Regions from separate parts of the Halomonas sp. EF61 genome, predicted to be linked through region 3. Evidence: predicted binding sites of a transcription regulator. Region 3 holds the regulator's gene; each other region holds the start of a gene.
The links. The regulator sigma-54, encoded in region 3, starts transcription at its own class of promoters, with help from an activator protein. The targets are predictions, from matches to a motif close to TGGCACNNNNNTTGCTNT.

Region 1 (4,747 bases), on a different contig from region 3:
TCCCCCAACCCAGCCCCAACCCCGCGACAGCCTCGCACGCCCTTGGCGATGACCAGGCCAGAATCAGGCCTTTAGCCCCAGCCGCCGCGCCAGGCGATGCAGATTGCCGGGGTCCAGCCCCAGCCGGCGAGCCGCCCCAGCCCAGTTGCCTTCAGTGTCCAGGGCCTGCCGGATGCGCTCGCGCTGAAAGGCCTCGGTGGCCTCCCGCAGCGAGGGCTCTCGATCCAGCGCCTCGCCCGCTGGACGATCGGCCGGCGACACGGCGCTTCGAGACGTGTCGCCTTGCGCTGCGGGCGCGTCGGTGGCCCGGGCTGTCGCCGGCGCCAGCCCCAGGTGTTCGACCTCGATGCGTACGCTACGGCGGCGAGCATCGGGCGTCCCGAGCACGTCCACCGAGGCCAATGCCAGCAGCGAGGCACGTGCCAGTAGTGACTCCAGCTCACGTACGTTGCCGGGCCAGTGCCAGGCCGCCAGCGACTCCCGCGCGGCCTCGCTCAGGCACAGGTTGCCGACGCCGAGACGCACCCGGTTCTGCTCCAGGAAGTGTCCGACCAGCAGCGCCAGGTCCTCGGGACGCTGGCGCAGCGGGGGCACCTCCAGCGGGAAGGCGCTGAGCCGATGATAGAGATCCTCGCGAAAGCGCCCCTGGGCGACCTCCAGGGCAAGATCCCGGTTGGTCACCGCGACCACCCGAACGTCGACATGCTGGAGCCGATCGCTGCCCAGCGGCTGGACCTCGCCTTCCTGCAGCACCCGCAACAGCTTCGGCTGCAGCTCCAGCGGCAGCTCGCCCACCTCGTCCAGCACCAGGGTGCCGCCGTCGGCCATCTGGAAGTGCCCGCGATGGTCGCTGATTGCCCCGGAGAACGCCCCGCGCCGATGGCCGAACAGGGCGCTCTCGATCAACGAGGCCGGCAGCGCGGCGCAGTTCACCACCACCAGGGGCCCATCGGCACGTCGCGAGCCGTGATGGAGGGCATGGGCGATGCGCTCCTTGCCGACGCCGGTCTCGCCCAGCACCAGCACGCTCATGTCGGTGGCGGCGACCAGCTCCACCGATGCCATCAGCTTGCGCATGGCGCCACTGCGCCAGCCGGTCAGCCGACGCGGCAACTGGCCGTGGTCATCGCGCTGCAGGGCGAGCTGCAGGCGGGCGCCGTCCAGACGCCGGGACAGCCGCAGGCAGGTGCCCAGCAACTCGGCCGCCGCCAGCAGGCCCTGGTCATCCAGCTCGGCCAGCGCCCCCGGGATCAGGGCGTCCAGGGTGACCATGCCGATCAGCTCATCGCCGTCGCGCAACGCCACCCCCAGGCAGTCATGGACAGGGCTGAGACCGTCATCCAGCAGTCCGTCGTAGGGATCAGGAAGGGGCGAGTCCGCGGCAAAGCGGCAGACCCCCGGCGCCTCGGCGATGGCGGCGAGGCGAGGATGCTCGCTCAAGGCGAAGGTCCTGCCGGCCACGCCCTCGGGCAGGCCGATGGTGGCCACCGGCCTGAGACCGGAGCCCTGCGCCACCAGCAGCGCGCTGGCATCCGCCGCGGTGGGGGCCACCAGTGATTCGAGCACGCCCTGCCAGGCCTCGGCGAGCTCGGGGCCCTGCTCATCGCCCAGGCGCTGCAGCAGGGCACGCAGGCGTCGTAGAAAGCTGACCACCTCGAATGTCCTTTTGACTATCAACAGTGTCAAAACGATAGCACTTGCAGTGTCAGATCGACATGCAATCTCGATTTCATTCGCAAGAGTTACCACTGCCCAGGGCGAATACCGGGACAGAATCGGGTCGGGAACGTGGCCGGGAACCGGGCCAGAAAAAAGGAGCCGGGTAGCGTGACCAGCGCTCTCGACAAGCGCCCTGTGGATCCACACTGCCCGCTCATTACCCGCTCTGGATCACCCACACTGTGGCAAGTTGGCGCACCTCAAGCGAAGCGGCATATCGCTTGCTCCATACAGGGTACAGAAAGGCGACGAGCGATACGCCCCGACCCCGTGGAAGCACCGAAGGTGTCGAGGCATATCAACCGATGCTCTGTTCACAAGCTGTAGAGAAAAAGTAGGCCCAAACGAGCCAGGCCTCCGACGCGGTGAAGGATTTTTGCCACAGTGGGAGCGCGCTGCGCCATATCCCTGACAGGAGACGCCATGACCACCGCTGCCCAAGACGCCATCATCGATGCCACCGCCCCTCTGGTCGCCGAACACCTCGACGCCATCACCGCCCGTTTCTATCCGCTGATGTTCGAGCGCTACCCGGAGGTCAAGGCGGTGTTCAACCAGGCCCATCAGGCCGACGGTGGCCAGCCGAAGGCGCTGGCGCGAGGGGTGCTGGCCTATGTCGGCCTGCGCCGCCAGCCCCAGGAGGTCATCGACTCGATGCAGACGGTGATCAGCAAGCACGTCTCGCTGGGCATCCAGCCCGAGCAGTACCCCATCGTCGGCGAATGCCTGATGGCCGCCATCGGCGAGGTGCTGGGCGAGGTGGTGACGCCGGAGATCGCCGACGCCTGGGCGGCCCTGTACAACGACCTGGCCGCGCTGTTGATCGCCGCCGAAGCCGAGCGCTACCAGGCCTTCGCCGATCGCCCCGGCGGCTGGCGTGGACTGCGCGAGTTTCGTGTCGCCCAGATCCAGCGCGAGTGCGAGGTGATTCGCTCCTTCACCCTGGAGCCGGTCGACGGCCAGCCGGTGGCCGACGCCGAGCCCGGCCAGTACATCGGCCTGCGTCTGGCGGTGGACGAGGCAATCGTGCATCGCCACTACAGCCTGTCCGGCAGCCCCAACGGCCGTAGCTATCGCATCTCGGTGAAACAGGAGCCGGGCGGCCTGGTCAGCAACTTCCTGCACCAGCAGATGCGCGTCGGCGACACCCTGGAACTGCTGCCCCCCGCCGGTGAGCTGACCCTGGACGATGGCGACGCGCCAGTAATGCTGATCAGCGGCGGCGTCGGCCAGACCCCGATGCTGCCGCTGGCACGCCAGGCCCTGGCCCAGGGACGCCGGGTCTGCTACATCCACGCTGCCCGGAACATCGACCACCACGCCTTCCGTGGTGAGGTCGACGCCCTTGCCCGAGACTATCCGCAGCTGCTGACCCGGGTCTGCGCCTACGAGGAAGGCGACGGCGGCGACATCAAGGGCCGCCTCGAGCGCGAGCTGCTGGCCCGCCTGCTGCCCGGCGGCGACGCCCAGTGCTACTTCGTCGGCCCGCCGCCCTTCATGAGCGCCATCGACAGCCATCTGGCAGAGCTGGGTATCCCCGAGCAGCGCCGTCACTACGAGCACTTCGGCCCCTCGCGTCCGCTCAGCAACACCAGTAGCGCCGCCTGACAAGCACGTCTGGCCGTCGCGTTCCACTCAGCCCACCACGACAAGGCCGCGCCCGAGGGCGCGGCCTTGTCGTGTCTTGCGGCGGTCGCTCACCGGCCAGGACATCAGGCGTGCTGTCGCGCCTCGGGCTTTCTCACCACCATGAAGTAGTAGAACACCCCGGTCAGCGCCAGGAAGAACAGGCTGTCGGGACTGGTGAGGAAGATCAGCGGGTTGCCGTCGGACAGCGACAGCGAGCGTCGGCAGTATTCCTCCAGGCTCGGGCCGAGCACGAAGCCGAGCAGCAGGCAGGCCACCGGATAGCCCTGACGCCGCAGCAGGAAGGCGAGCACCCCGAACACCAGCGCCAGTCCCATCTGGAAGATCGAGTAGGTGGCCACGTAGCAGCCGACCAGCGCGATCACCGCGATGCTGGCGTAGAGCACATCGCGGCGGATCGAGACGATCCGCACGAACCAGGGCCCCAGCACGTAGAGCGTCAGCGGCACCATCACCAGGGCCGCCACCAGCAGCGCCATGAACATCGGTGCCACCAGCGCAAGCTGGCTGTCGAGGAACTGCGGCCCGGGCTGCAGGCCGTTGATCACCAGCACGCCCAGCACGATGGCGGTGGTGGGATCGCCGGGAATACCGAAGGACAGCATCGGCACGAAGGCGCCGCTGCACATGGCGTTGTTGGCGCCCTCCGCCGCCGCGATGCCCTCCACCGACCCCTTGCCGTACTTCTCCGGGTGGCGTGAGCTGCGCATGGACTCGGCGTAGGCGACAAAGGCCGCCATGGAGCCTCCGGCGCCCGGCAGCACGCCGACGCTGTAGCCGATGATGGCGGTCTTGACGTAGCGATAGACGCCGATTTCACGCACCTCGTGCCAGGGTGGAATAAAGTCCCGGCGGCGAATGACGCTGGCCTTGATGGCGTCGACCTCGACGGTGCGCGAGGCGCGGTTCTGCGACTGCACCAGCAGCTCACTGACGGCGAAGGCGCCGATGACCAGCGGCATGATGTCGATGCCCTGCATCAGCACGCCGGTGCCGAAGGTGAAGCGGGTGACCGGCTGCATCACGTCGATACCGACGGTGGCCACCATCACCCCCAGGGTGGTGGCGACCAGGCCCTTGGAGATGGCCCCACGCTGGGAGATGACGATCACGATCAGGGCGAAGGCGATCAGCGAGAACTTGCCCGGCGTGCGAATCAGCAGCGCCGCCTCGGTGGCCAGCGGCGCCATCACCATCAGCATGATGGCACCCAGGGCACCGCCGATCATCGACGCCAGGGCGGCGTGGCCCAGCGCCTTGGCGCCCTCGCCCCGCTGCTGCATGGGGTAGCCCTCGATGGCGGTCATCATCGAGGCCGGGGCACCGGGAATATTGATGGTGGTGGCGGTGATGCTGCCACTGCACATGCCGGCCATGAAGA
Region 2 (4,747 bases), on a different contig from region 3:
CCGTTGCGCCTGTCCTGACTAGTGTGACAAAGCATACCCCTGGCGAACAGCAATAAAAAAGGCCCCCGAAGGGGCCAGGAGGAGCACGCCAGCTCACTGGTGTCGCGGGTAAGCTCAGGCTTACTTCTTGGCGACGTTAAACTCGGGGTAGGCTTCGAGACCACATTCGGCCAGGTCGACGCCTTCGTATTCTTCTTCTTCGCTGACACGCACACCCATGATTGCCTTGATGATCAGCCACACGACCAGGCTAGCGGTGAAGACCCAGGCGAAGATGCCGATGATGCCGAGCATCTGTGCGCCGAAGGTGGCGTCGGCGTTGTTCAGCGGGACCGCCAGGACACCCCAGATACCGGCCACACCGTGGGCGGAGATGGCACCGACCGGATCGTCCAGGCGCAGCTTGTCGAGGACCACGATGGCGACCACCACCAGGACACCGCCGACTGCACCGATCAGGGTGGCGCCGAGGGCCGTGGAGGACAGCGGGTCGGCGGTAATGGAGACCAGGCCAGCGATGGCGCCGTTCAGGGCCATGGTCAGGTCGGCCTTGCGGAACCAGATCTTGGCCAGGATCAGCGCGGCGATGACACCCCCGGCGGCGGCAGCGTTGGTGTTCACCAGCACCTGGGCCATGTTGTTGGCGGAAGACACGTCGGAGAGCTTGAGCTCGGAGCCGCCGTTGAAGCCGAACCAGCCCAGCCACAGGACGAAGGTACCCAGGGTCGCCAGCGGCATGTTGGCACCGGGGATGGCGTAGATGGCGCCGTTCTTGCCGTACTTGCCCTTGCGCGGACCGAGCACCAGCACACCGGCCAGGGCTGCAGCGGCACCCGCCATGTGGACAATGCCGGAACCTGCGTAGTCGGAGAAGCCTGCTTCGGACAACCAGCCGCCGCCCCAGGTCCAGTAGCCGGAGACCGGGTAGATCACGGCGGTCATGACCACGGCGAAGGCCAGGAAGGCCCACAGCTTCATGCGCTCGGCGACAGCGCCGGAGACGATCGACATGGCGGTGGCCACGAACACGACCTGGAAGAAGAAGTCGGCGCGGGCCGAGTAGTAGGGTGCGTCTTCACCACCTGCCAGCACCGCATCGACGCTGTTTTCGGCGCCGATCAAGAAGCCGAGGTTGGGGATGAAGCCGCCGGCGTCGGAGGAGTACATCAGGGCGTAGCCCACCAGCAGATACATGGTGCAGGCGACCGCGAACAGCACGATGTTCTTGGTCAGAATCTCGGCGGTGTTCTTGGCTCGGACCAGGCCGGCCTCGAGCATGGCAAAGCCGGCGGCCATCCACATGACCAGGGCGCCGCAGATAAGGAAGTAGAAGGTGTCCAGCGCGTAGCTGAGTTCACTGATATCGACCATGGAAGTGTCTCGCTATATTTTTATCGGAAGTCGGGTCAGGGGACGGGGATCAGACCGCGTCGGAGCCGCGCTCGCCGGTGCGAATGCGGATGACGTCTTCCAGCGGCGTGACGAACACCTTGCCGTCACCGATCTTGCCGCTGTTGGCCGCGTTGCAGATGGCTTCCAGCACGCTGTCCAGTCGGGCCTCGTCGATCGCAACCTCGACCTTCACCTTGGGCAGAAAGTCGACGACATACTCGGCGCCGCGGTATAGCTCGGTGTGGCCCTTCTGGCGGCCGAAGCCCTTGACCTCGGTCACGGTGATGCCCTGGACGCCGTTGTCGGCCAGCGCCTCGCGGACGTCGTCCAGCTTGAAGGGCTTGATGATGGCGGTGATCAGTTTCATGGCATGGCTCCCTACGTGCATAAGGTGGCGGCTTGTGTCCGCTCGGTGCATGGATATCTATGCATAGCGATATACGTGCCATAAATTTGGCAAAAGCTTTGTTTACAATGGCTTGTGGTTGTTTTGGAAAGCGAGAAACGAAAAACACCCGCGAGTTTGCGGCACTGCATCAAAGTTAATGCACTGTTTTGGTGCTGGCGCGTATTGGTGGTGCGTCATTGGTGAGCATGTTGTGCTTGGTAGAGTGTTGGGCCGCGTGCTGCGTCGCGTGCCGGGGCGCGTGTAGGTATCAGGGAGTCGCCAATGCGCCGGGCGCCAATGGGCAAGGGCCACGAAGCATGCGTTGGGCGCCCGGCTTGCGTATCCTGTCGGCAACGGAGTTCCCATCGACGTTTCAAGGAGAGCCATCATGGTCAGTCAGGATCGCATCAGCCGTTTGGCACAGCAGATCGGCGAGCGCTTGCAGGGCGCCTCCCAGGCCCCGGAAGACATTCAGAAGGGGGTCCAGCAGGTGGTGCGTGGCGCCTTCGATCGTCTCGAACTGGTGTCACGCGAGGATTTCGACATCCTCATGGACGTGTTGCAGCGCACCCGCTCCCGGGTCGAGGCGCTGGAAAAGCAGGTGGCGGCGCTGGAGAGCCTGGTCGAGGAACGTGCAGCGCCCGCTGGCGAAGCGACCGCGGCGCCTGCCGTGGCCGAGGAAGCCGCCGAGGTGCCGGTGCCGCCGGTGCCGGAACAGGGCAAGCAGGACGAGGCGTCGAGCGGTTCAGCCGACAAGCCCTCCGCCTGAGGCTTCGGACGCAGAACATCACAAGATATGCCGGCCCGCCCTGGCGGGGGGCCGGTATGCGGCGCCGGTGAGGTGGGCGTGCTCTACTGGTCATGAGCCTTCCGTCAGGCAGGGAGCCCATGACGCTTGCCATCATTGCCACCCGTGCGGGACTGGGGCTGGACGCCCCCGAGGTGCAGGTCGAGGTACACCTGGCCAACGGCCTGCCGGGCATGACCCTGGTCGGCCTGCCCGAGACCGCAGTGCGCGAAAGCCGCGAACGGGTGCGCAGCGCCCTTGCCACCTGCGGCCTCGACTACCCGCTACGCCGTATTACCCTGAATCTTGCTCCCGCCGATCTGCCCAAGGAGGGTGGACGCTTCGATTTGCCCATCGCGCTGGGTCTGCTGGTGGCTTCCGGCCAGTTGCCCGCCGCCGCACTGGAGGGTGTCGAGTGTGCCGGCGAACTGGCCCTCGATGGCCGGTTGCGGCCGGTAGCCGGCATGCTGCCCTTCGCCATGGCCACCCGTCAGGCCGGGCGGCGCCTGATCCTGCCCGAGGCCAACGCCGATGAGGCGGCCCTGGTCAATGGACTGGAGGTGCTGCCGGCGGCGCACCTGCTCGACGTCGTCGCCCACCTGGTCGGGCGCATTCCCCTCGTTGCTCACCTACCCGCCGCACCGCCGCAAGACGGGCCTGCGGCGCTGGATCTGTGCGATGTGCGTGGCCAGTATCAGGCCCGGCGAGCGCTGGAGGTGGCGGCGGCGGGTGGGCACAACCTGCTGTTTGCCGGGCCGCCCGGCACCGGCAAGACGTTGCTGGCCAGCCGACTGCCCGGGCTCTTGCCGCCGCTTGGCGATGACGAGGCGCTGGAGGTAGCGGCGATTCGCTCGGTGTGCGCGCTTCCCCTGTCCGATGGCTTTGGCCGTCGTCCGTTTCGCTCGCCTCACCACACCGCCAGCGCGGTCTCGCTGGTCGGTGGCGGCTCACGTCCGCGGCCCGGCGAGATCTCGCTGGCCCATCGCGGCGTGCTGTTTCTCGACGAGCTGCCGGAGTTCAGTCGCCAGGTGCTGGAGGTGTTGCGCGAGCCGCTGGAAAGCGGCGAGATCCATATCGCCAGGGCCAGCCACGAACGACGATTTCCTGCTCGTTTTCAACTCGTTGCCGCAATGAATCCTTGCCCCTGCGGCCATCTGGGGGATCCGCGTCAGGACTGTGTATGCACCGCGTCCCAGATCCAGCGCTATCAGGCGCGCCTGTCCGGCCCCCTGCTAGATCGCATCGACCTGCAGGTGGAGGTGCCGGCGCTGCCGGTGGAACAGTTGACGTCGCATCAGCCGGGGGAAAGCACCGAGATGGTGCGCCGACGCGTGATGGCGGCGCGTCAGCGTCAGCAGCAGAGGGGGACGCTCAACGCCCAGCTCGCCGGCGCCGCGCTGGAGCGCGCCTGCGCCCTGGAGGTGGCCGAGCGCACCTGGCTGGCGCAATCGCTTGAGCGCCTGCGGCTGTCCGCCCGGGCCTACCACCGGGTGCTGCGGGTGGCGCTGACCCTGGCCGACCTGGCCGGGCGCGAGCGTCCGAGCCGTGATGATCTGATCGAGGCCATCGGCTATCGCCAGCTGGATCGACTGTTGCGCAAGGGCTGACGGGCGCCGCACGGTCGTTCCATGCACCCGTTATCGCCAGGCATAGTCCCTGCCCGGGTCCAGGCCTTGCCCGAGAAGTCGACGAGCGCAGGCACTTTTCAGCAAGCCCTAGAGCGCGTCGGCGTCGAAGGCGCCGCTAATGACCGTGGACCACAGCGCGGCACCGTCGCCGGGGCGGCGCAGGCGGAGTTCGAAGCGGTAGGGCAAAAGCTCGCGGTCAGACAGCGTCAGGCGTGGGCCATCGGCGATCAGTCGGCTATCGACCAGCCATTGATTGGTATCGGCGGCGGGGGTATCACCGGGCTGCCAGTCCAGCACCTGGGGGCCGTCGTCGATCGCCAGCAGGCCACGGGTCAGGCTCTCCTGGACGCGGCCGACGCCGAGCTCCAGCCTTTCGTCGACCTTGGGCGGGGACAGCAGCAGCACCTGATCGGCCAGGGTTTCCCCTGCCAGGGCCGGCGCCTCGGCGACCCTCTCGGCCGCCTGTTGGCCAAGGCCCAGCAGCGCCTGGCGCAGCGTCTCGGGGCGCTCGGGGGCGCTGGCACAGCCGGCCAGCCAGACCAGCAGCACCAG
Region 3 (4,747 bases):
TCCTGGCGCTGGAAAGTGATCGCAGCGCACCGATTCAGGTGGAGGCCGACCAGCTGGATCTCGATGATCGCGCCGGTACCGCGGTCTATACCGGCGACGTGCGCATTGTGCAAGGCAGCATGATCCTCACCGGCGAACGCGTCGAGATCCAGCGCAACGACCAGGGACAACTGTCACTGGCGACCGCGACCGGCTCCCGCGCCTACCTCGAGCAGAAGCCATCCCCGGAAGAACCGGTGGTCAAGGGCTGGGGCCGCAAGGTGATCTACCACGTAGCCGAACGCCGCATGGAGCTGATCGACCAGGCTGAGCTGCACAAGGCCAATGACACCTTCGACGGTGCCTATCTGGAGTACTTCCTCGATCGCCGCGTGGTCCAGGCCCGCTCCAGCGCCCAGGGCGTCCAGGGCGAGCAGCGCATTCGCATGACCCTCGAGCCGGAAAGCCAAGGAAACTGATGAAGACTCTCCACGCTCGCCATCTGGCCAAGAGCTACAAGAAGCGTCGCGTCGTCCAGGACATCAGCCTGTCGATCGAGCAGGGCAGCATCGTCGGTCTGCTGGGCCCCAACGGGGCCGGCAAGACCACCTCCTTCTACATGATCGTCGGCCTGGTCAGAGCCGACGCCGGCAGCATCAGCATCGATGATCGGGACCTGAGCCGCGCGGCCATGCACCAGCGCGCGCTGGCCGGTATCGGCTACCTGCCTCAGGAGGCTTCGATCTTTCGCAAGCTGTCGGTGGCCGACAACATCATGGCGATCCTCGAGACCCGCAAGGACCTCGACCGCGAGGGCCGAGAAGCACGTCTCGAGCAACTCCTCGAGGATTTCCACGTCAGCCATATTCGTGACAACCCCGGCATGAGCCTGTCCGGCGGGGAGCGGCGCCGGGTCGAGATCGCTCGCGCCCTGGCCACCGAGCCGGCCTTTATCCTGCTCGATGAACCCTTCGCCGGGGTCGACCCGATCTCGGTGGGCGAGATCAAGTCCATCATTCGTCAACTCAAGGCCCGCGATATCGGCGTCCTGATCACCGATCACAACGTGCGCGAGACCCTCGATATCTGCGATCGTGCCTACATCGTCGGCGACGGCCAGATCATCGCTGAGGGCAGCGCCGAGTCCATCCTCGCCAACCAGCGCGTCAAGGAGGTCTACCTGGGCGAGAACTTCCGCCTCTAGACCGCAGGGCCGCCCGACAGCCGCAGTCGCAGTCGCAGTCGCATCAAGCGGCCGCAACACTTGCCAGCATCAGCATCCAACCGCCGGCCCCGAAAGGGTCGGCCTCACCTTGCACACAGGGCCTCCCTCGAAAGAAGCACCTCCCCCCTACCAAGTTGTTCCACATCGACCTTTACACTCCCTCCCACAGGTCAAAAAACACCAACTTGGCAAGATGCTTGCATGTCTGATGACTCGTCGTTAGGGTAAAGCCTTTCGACAACACTGGTGGATCCCGACCCATGGCCCTCAAGGCGTCACTGCAGCTGCGCATCGGTACCCAGCTGACCATGACCCCGCAACTGCAACAGGCGATCGGCCTGCTGCAGCTTTCGACCCTGGACCTGCGCCAGGAGGTCCAGCAGGCGCTGGAGGCCAACCCCATGCTCGAACTCGAGGACGAGTTCGGCGAACAGCAGACGAGGGAAGCCGTGGAAGATGACTGGGCGGATCAGATTCCCTCGGAACTCAGTGTGGACAGCGACTGGTCCGACACCTACCAGGACCTGGGCACCACCCCCGCCGGCAGTGGCGAGGCGCCGGATTTCGAGCGCCAGGCAAGCTCCCAGTCACTGCACAGCCACCTGAGCTGGCAACTGGCGATGCTCGACGTCAGCGACCAGGAGCGCCTGATCGCCGAGAGCCTGCTCGACGCGGTCAACGCCGACGGCTATCTCGAGCAGACGCTGGATGACATTGCCCAGGGGCTCGAGCAAGACGGTCGTCGCCCCCCTCCCCTCGCCGAGGTGGAGGCGGTGCTGGTTCGGCTGCAACAGTTCGAACCGACCGGAGTGTTCGCCCGCGACCTGCGCGAGTGTTTGATGCTGCAACTGGATAGCCTGCCTCGCGATACCGTCCTGCTGCCCCAGGCCGGACGACTGGTAAGACAGTTTCTCGAGGCGCTGGCCAGCGGCGACCGACGTCTGCTGAAGCGCCGACTAGGACTCGATGACGACCAACTCGACAGCGTCATCGAGCTGATCCGGAGCCTCGACCCACGTCCCGGCAGCCAGTTCGGTGACAGCGATAACGACTACGTCATACCCGACCTGGTGGTACGCCACACCGAAGAGGGCTGGCGCGTTGAACTCAACCCGGATGCAATGCCCCGACTGCGCATCCAGCCCGACTACGCTGCACTGATTCGGCGCGCGGACAAGAGCCAGGACAACCAGTTCCTCAAGGACCACCTGCAGGAGGCGCGCTGGCTGATCAAGAGTCTGTCCAGCCGCAACGACACCTTACTGAAGGTCGGCCGGGAAATCATGGTGCGTCAGATCGACTTCCTCGAGCAGGGAGAAGCGGCCATGAAACCGTTGGTGCTGGCCGATATCGCAGACAAGGTGGAGATGCACGAGTCCACCATCTCCCGCGTGACCACCCAGAAGTTCGTGCACACGCCTCGCGGCGTGTTCGAGTTGAAGTATTTTTTCTCGAGCCAGGTCGGCCAGGATGGCGACGCCCATTCCAGTACCGCCATCCGCGCCATGATCAAATCGTTGATTCAAAAGGAACCTGCCCGCAAACCTCTGTCGGACAGCAAACTGGTGGAATTGCTGGCGGAAGACGGCGTCAATGTCGCCAGACGCACCGTGGCAAAGTACCGGGAAGCCATGAATATTCCGTCTTCCAGCGAGCGCAAGCGACTGCGCTGAGGCCTTGCGCTGCGGCGTCGCTAGCCTAGTTATCGGGAAAGCGCAAGCACTTGAAATTTCGCATGACATCTGCGTCTTTCTGCGTAGCGTCGAGGGGGTTTGCAGGATCGGAAAAAGGGTTACAATCAAGCCACCACCCGAAAGAGCAAGGAGCCTGTCATGCAAGTCAACATCACCGGCCACCACGTCGAATTGACCGATCCCCTGCGTGACTACGTACAAGAGAAGCTCACCCGTGTGGAGCGCCACTACGACAACATCACCAACGTCCAGGTGACCCTCTCGGTGGAAAAGGAACGCCAGCTGGCCGCCTGCACCCTTCACGCCGCCGGTGCCGACCTGCATGCCGAAGCGCAGGACGGCGACATGTATGCTGCTATCGACGCCCTTGCCGACAAGCTGGACCGCCAGCTGGTCAAGCACAAGGAAAAATCCCAAGCCCGCGCCCAAGGCGCCGGAATTCGCTGACTCTCATGACATTGGAAGCCATTCTCCCTCCCGAGCGCACATTGTTCGATGTCCCGGGAGGCAGCAAGAAGAGGGTGCTGGAGTTTTTCAGCACCTTCATTGCGCAGAACACCCCGAGCCTGGACAGCCAGGAGGTCTTCAGTCGGCTGATCGGACGTGAGCGCCTGGGCAGTACCGGCATAGGCAATGGCGTCGCCATTCCCCATGCCCGCAACCCCCACTGCAAGGCGCCCATCTCCGGCTTCCTCAAACTCGCGGAACCTGTCGACTTCGATGCCATCGATGGTGAGCCCGTCGATCTGGTGTTCGTACTGCTGGTACCGGAAGAGGCCGACGACGCCCATCTCGCCCTGCTCGGCCAGGTCGCCGGCGTCATGAACGACGCCGACACACGTCACCGTCTGCGCCACGCCAGCTCCCAGCGCGAGCTTCACGAGCGCCTGCAGGAAGCCATCCGCCAACAGGCGCCAGGGGACGACACTCCCTCCTGATCGCGGCCTTGCCTAGGCCATCAGCAATGGACGCCTGCCCAAGGAGACAGGACATGCAGCTCGTGATCATCAGTGGTCGCTCCGGCTCGGGAAAGTCCGTGGCCCTTCAAGCCCTGGAGGACCTGGGGTTCTACGCCATCGACAACCTTCCCGCGACCTTGCTGGGCGCCCTGGTGGACGAGCTGGAAAACGGTCATTCCCGCCGTATCGCCGTCAGCGTCGACGCCCGCAACCTGCCTGAGGCACTGGAACGCTTCCCCGCCCAGCTGGCGTCCCTCAAGCAGAGTCCGATCGACTGCCAGGTGGTCTACCTGACCAGTGATGCGCGAATTCTGCTCGAGCGTTATTCCCACACGCGGCGCCGTCACCCCCTGACCCGTGATAGCGACATGACCCTGGCGGAAGCCATCGAGTCCGAACAGAAGGCCCTTTCGGGTATTCGAGACCTGGCCGATCTGGTCATCGACAGCTCTCGCCTGTCGGTGCACGAACTGCGTTCGCGCATCGCCGAACAGGTCGCCGACCACCGCAGCGGCCAGTTGAGCCTGACCGTGGAGTCCTTCGGCTTCAAGCGTGGCGTGCCGCCGGATGCAGACATCGTGTTCGATGCCCGCTGTCTGCCCAATCCCTACTGGGAACCATCGCTGCGTGATGCCAATGGCTGCGATCCCAGCGTCATCGACTTCCTCGAACGCTATCAGGACGTCGCCGACATGAAGCGCGACATTCTCGCCTGGGTGCGCACCTGGCTACCGCGCTATCAGCAAAGCCAGCGCAGCTACCTCACCGTGGCGGTGGGCTGCACCGGAGGACAGCATCGTTCGGTCTACCTGGCCGAGGGAATCGCCTCGGCCCTGGCCGACCAGCATCCCCGCGTCCGTCTACGCCACCGCGAACTCGGCCAGCAACGC
Region 4 (4,747 bases), on a different contig from region 3:
TTGCCTTTGTGATGGTGCTGCTGGCGCCGGGCCTGCTGGCGCTGGTGTTCGGCTTCCTGGCGTTCCGTTCGCGGGTCACCGGGGTCTACCTGTCGATCATCACCCAGGCGCTGACCTTTGCGCTGATGCTGGCGTTCTTCCGCAACGAGATGGGCTTTGGCGGCAACAACGGCCTGACCGACTTCAAGGAACTGCTGGGCTTCGACCTGTCCGCCGACGCCACACGACTGGGGCTGTTTATCGCATCCGGCGTAGCGCTGGCGCTGGGTTTCCTGCTGTGTCGTGCCATCGTGGTCAGCAAGCTTGGGCGGGTCTGCGTGGCGGTGCGCGACGCCGAGTCCCGCACCCGCTTTCTCGGCTACCGGGTGGAGCGCTATCAGCTGTTCGTGTTCGTCGTCTCGGCCATGCTGGCCGGGGTAGCCGGCGCCCTCTATGTGCCCCAGGTGGGCATCATCAACCCCAGCGAGTTCTCGCCGCTGTTCTCCATCGAGGTGGTGGTGTGGGTGGCCCTGGGTGGTCGTGCCACCCTCTATGGCGCGGTGATCGGTGCGCTGGCGGTGAACTACGCCAAGAGCGTGTTTACCGGGGTGATGCCGGAGGCCTGGCTGTTCGCGCTCGGTGCGCTGTTCGTGCTGGTGACAGTGCTGCTGCCTCAGGGCATCGCCGGGCTTTTGTCACGCTCTCGCCAGCAAGGCAGCGACGATGACAGCGACACGCCAACCGACACGCCAACCGACACGCTGGATGCAACCCCCAGGGAGGCCACCTCATGAGCTTTCTTCAGAGCCTGGCCGATCGCGATCGGGTCTTCGACTTCCTGGTCCCGGAACAATCGCCGGTCGACGTACGCCACGGCCCGATCCTCTATCTCGAGGACGTGTCGGTGAGCTTCGACGGCTTCAAGGCCATCAATGATCTCAACCTGACCATCGACGACGGCGAACTGCGCTGCATCATTGGCCCCAACGGGGCCGGCAAGACCACCATGATGGACATCATCACCGGCAAGACGCGCCCGGATCAGGGTAGCGTGTGGTTCGGCAGCCGCCACAACCTGTTGACCAAGAACGAGCCGGAGATCGCCCGGCTCGGCATCGGGCGCAAGTTCCAGAAGCCCACGGTGTTCGAGGCGCTGACGGTGTTCGAGAACCTCGAGCTGGCGATGGCCATGGACAAGAGTCTGTGGCCGACGCTCAAGGCGCGCATGACCGGGGAGGTGCTGGCGCGAATCGAGGAGGTGCTCGAGACGGTGGGCCTGGCGTCGCTCAGTCGCCGCCAGGCGGGCATCCTGTCCCACGGACAGAAGCAGTGGCTCGAGATCGGCATGCTGTTGATGCAGCGCCCTCGGCTGTTGCTGGTCGACGAGCCGGTGGCGGGGATGACCGAGCAGGAGATGGAGCGTACCGCAGAGCTGTTGTTGAGCCTCGCCGGCAAGCACTCGGTGGTGGTGGTGGAGCACGACATGGGCTTTGTGCGTTCGATCGCCCGCACGGTGACGGTGCTGCATCAGGGTTCGGTACTGGCCGAGGGCAGTATGGACAAGGTGGCAAGCGACCCCAGGGTGATCGAGGTCTACCTGGGTGGCGACGAGGAGGCGGCATGATCGGAGTGGAGCGAGTACCTCAGCAGTCTTCGGTAAGGGCGCTGTACTGGGCGGACAGCGCATCCCGCGGCAGGTTGGCCACGCTGTGGGCGAAGGTCTGTGGCCGGTGGGTGCAGGAGATGGGCAAGGAGGTGGATCGATGCTGAGCATTCGCGGGCTCAATCAGTTCTATGGCGAGAGCCATACTCTGTGGGATCTCGATCTCGACGTGCCCAGGGCGGCCTGTACCTGTGTGCTGGGTCGCAATGGCGTCGGCAAGACCACCCTGATGAAGGCGATCATGGGCGAGGTGCCGATTACCGGCGGTGAGCTTCACTACGCCGACGGTGTCGCGCTGGAGAAGCGTCGCCTCGAGGATCGCTCACGCCTGGGCGTGGGCTATGTGCCCCAGGGACGCCAGATCTTTCCGCTGATGACGGTGGAGGAGAATCTGCGCACTGGCCTTGCCGCCCGTGGTGATGGCCTGCGCCAGGTGCCTGAACGCATCTATGAGCTGTTCCCGGTGCTCAAGGAGATGCGTCACCGGCGGGGCGGCGATCTGTCCGGCGGTCAGCAGCAGCAGCTGGCGATCGGGCGCGCCCTGGTGATCGAGCCGAAGCTGTTGATCCTCGACGAGCCGGGGGAGGGCATCCAGCCCAATATCGTCGCCCAGGTCGGCGAAGTCATCCGTCGGTTGATCGCCGATGATGGGCTGACCGTGCTGCTGGTGGAGCAGAAACTGCCCTTTGCCCGTCGCTTCGCCGACCACTTCGCCATCCTCGATCGCGGGCGGAGAGTCGCCGTCGGTGATATCGGTGAGCTCGACGACGCCGTGGTGAAGCGCTACCTGACCGTCTGAGCGGTAGCGCGTCAATCAGGATGAATCGCTGCACATCAATGGTGCGCAATCGTAAGGTTGCGCACTTTTTTTGTGCGCGACCAAAGGCGTGCTTTTCTCTGGTGCAATCGTTGGCTGTTTTATAAGAAATTGAAAAATAAGTAGAAAAATAGAGATTTGAGAAGCTGGTACGGGGCTTGCACCTTGATTGGGCAATGGTGGTGGCCTTTTTTACTTTCGCTTGCCACGCCGACTCGACGGACCGCCCGGGAGAGCCATGAGCGCGCAGACAACACAGGATTCGACCGATCGGCACGGCCATCGCTTCGACGCGGGACGGCGCTGGGAGGCCAGCCTCGATCTCGGCTTTCGCCATGATGGCCAGGCCACTCGCCTCTATCGAGTGGATCATCGCGGTCCCCTGCGGGTGCAGCGTCCCTTCTATCCCGAAGGCCGCGACGGCACCTGCCACGTCTATCTGCTGCATCCCCCGGGGGGGCTGGTCAGCGGCGATATCCTGGATATCCAGGCGCGGGTGGGCGCGGGGGCGCGGGCGCTGCTGACCACACCGGCGGCCAACAAGCTGTATCGGGCCGACCGCAACGCCGTGGCCTGGTCCCAGCGCACTCGTCTGGTGGTCGAGGAGGGCGGGCTGCTCGAGTGGTTGCCCCAGGAAACCATCGCCTTCGACGGCTCGCGAGGGGTGCAGGCCACCGAGATCGAGCTTTCCGGCAGCGCCCGCTGCCTGGGCTGGGAGGTGCTGGCGCTGGGCCGGCCGGCCAGTGACCTGCCGTTTGCCAGCGGCCACCTCGAACAGCGCTTCCGGCTGTCCCGGGACGGACGACCACTGTGGATCGAGCGCCAGCCCCTCGACCCTGACCATCGTCGTTTTCACGGCGCCTGGGGGCAGCGAGGGTGCAGCGTCCAGGCAACCCTGTGGGCGGTCGGGCTCGAAGACGAGTCCGCGGCGATCGAACGTCTGCGCCAAGGGTTGGGGCAGGGAGGGAGTGACCTTGCCGGCAGTCCCGGCGCTGATGAAGCCGAGCGCTGGGCCGTCACCGTGCGTGATGGCGTCCTGCTGCTGCGCTACCTCGGTCACTCGCGGCGCGAGGCCTGGTCGCTGTGCGAGGCGGCCTGGACGTTGCTGCGTCCGATGCTGATGGATCGCGAGGCCTGTGTGCCGCGCATCTGGTTTACCTGAATGTCATGCCGGGCGGGACAGGCGACCCCTGGCCACCCTGACCAACATCGAGGATGAAAGGATGGAGCTGACACCGCGTGACAAGGACAAGCTCTTGCTGTTTACCGCTGGCCTGGTGGCCGAGCGGCGACGCGCCAAGGGGCTCAAGCTGAACTATCCCGAGGCGGTGGCCTTGATCAGCTGCGAGATCATGGAGGGTGCCCGGGAAGGCTTGAGCGTCGCCGAAATGATGAGCCGAGGGCGCCAGATACTGGGGCGTGACGAGGTGATGGAAGGGGTGGCGGAAATGGTCGACGAGGTGCAGGTCGAGGCCACCTTTCCTGACGGCACCAAGCTGGTGACGGTGCACAACCCGATCTCGTGACGCTGCCAGCTCCCGGCTTGATCCGGGCGCGACACGACAGGCTCATACGCTGATACCAATAGGGAGGGCGCAGGATGATCCCCGGAGAATACCAACTGAAGGACGGTGACATCGCCCTGTGCGAGGGTCGCGACAGGGTCACGCTGGAGGTGGCCAATCGCGGAGATCGACCGATTCAGGTCGGATCCCACTATCACTTCGCCGAGACCAACCCGGCACTGGCGTTCGATCGCGTCAGGGCGCGGGGCTTTCGTCTGGACGTGGCCGCGGGCAGCGCAGTGCGCTTCGAGCCGGGGCAGAGCCGTGAGGTCACCCTGGTGAGCTTCGCCGGACGTCGTCATATCTACGGCTTTCGTGGTGAAGTCATGGGCGCGCTGGACGATGCCGGTGCACCCAGCGGCGACAGCGGCCAGGAGGACGCCCGATGAAGATCAGTCGTCAGGCTTATGCCGACATCTATGGCCCCACTGTCGGAGACCGGGTGCGCCTGGGAGACACCGAGCTGTGGATCGAGGTAGAAAAGGACGCCACCCACTACGGCGACGAGGTCAAGTTCGGTGGTGGCAAGGTCATTCGTGACGGTATGGGGCAGAGCCAGCGTCTCGACCAGACGGTGATGGACACCGTCATCACCAATGCCCTGATCCTTGACTGGTGGGGCATCGTCAAGGCCGACGTGGGCCTCCAGGCGGGGCGCATCGCCGCCATCGGCAAGGCCGGCAATCCAGACATCCAGCCGGACGTCACCATCGTGATCGGACC

Region 1: a site for sigma-54 is predicted at 1,930-1,947, ahead of hmpA (NO-inducible flavohemoprotein). Genes of this name have one in related genera too.
Region 2: a site for sigma-54 is predicted at 1,823-1,840, ahead of NFI08_RS06320 (P-II family nitrogen regulator). Genes of this name have one in related genera too.
Region 4: a site for sigma-54 is predicted at 2,607-2,624, ahead of NFI08_RS15810 (urease accessory protein UreD). Genes of this name have one in related genera too.

What each region holds. Positions count from the first base shown of each region.
Region 1 covers NZ_JAMSHM010000001.1:914,644-919,390, forward strand. The annotation lists gene norR (nitric oxide reductase transcriptional regulator NorR) at 64-1,653, opposite strand; gene hmpA (NO-inducible flavohemoprotein) at 2,143-3,327, shown strand; gene NFI08_RS04065 (tripartite tricarboxylate transporter permease) at 3,432-4,747, opposite strand, start outside.
Region 2 covers NZ_JAMSHM010000001.1:1,448,947-1,453,693, forward strand. The annotation lists gene NFI08_RS06315 (ammonium transporter AmtB) at 121-1,371, opposite strand; gene NFI08_RS06320 (P-II family nitrogen regulator) at 1,421-1,759, opposite strand; gene NFI08_RS06325 (accessory factor UbiK family protein) at 2,169-2,549, shown strand; gene NFI08_RS06330 (YifB family Mg chelatase-like AAA ATPase) at 2,669-4,174, shown strand; gene NFI08_RS06335 (hypothetical protein) at 4,283-4,747, opposite strand, start outside.
Region 3 covers NZ_JAMSHM010000002.1:151,938-156,684, forward strand. The annotation lists gene lptA (lipopolysaccharide transport periplasmic protein LptA) at 1-458, shown strand, start outside; gene lptB (LPS export ABC transporter ATP-binding protein) at 458-1,183, shown strand; gene NFI08_RS09765 (RNA polymerase factor sigma-54) at 1,465-2,877, shown strand; gene hpf (ribosome hibernation-promoting factor, HPF/YfiA family) at 3,037-3,345, shown strand; gene ptsN (PTS IIA-like nitrogen regulatory protein PtsN) at 3,351-3,836, shown strand; gene rapZ (RNase adapter RapZ) at 3,890-4,747, shown strand, end outside.
Region 4 covers NZ_JAMSHM010000003.1:218,252-222,998, forward strand. The annotation lists gene urtC (urea ABC transporter permease subunit UrtC) at 1-773, shown strand, start outside; gene urtD (urea ABC transporter ATP-binding protein UrtD) at 770-1,603, shown strand; gene urtE (urea ABC transporter ATP-binding subunit UrtE) at 1,743-2,441, shown strand; gene NFI08_RS15810 (urease accessory protein UreD) at 2,698-3,621, shown strand; gene ureA (urease subunit gamma) at 3,683-3,985, shown strand; gene NFI08_RS15820 (urease subunit beta) at 4,060-4,413, shown strand; gene ureC (urease subunit alpha) at 4,410-4,747, shown strand, end outside.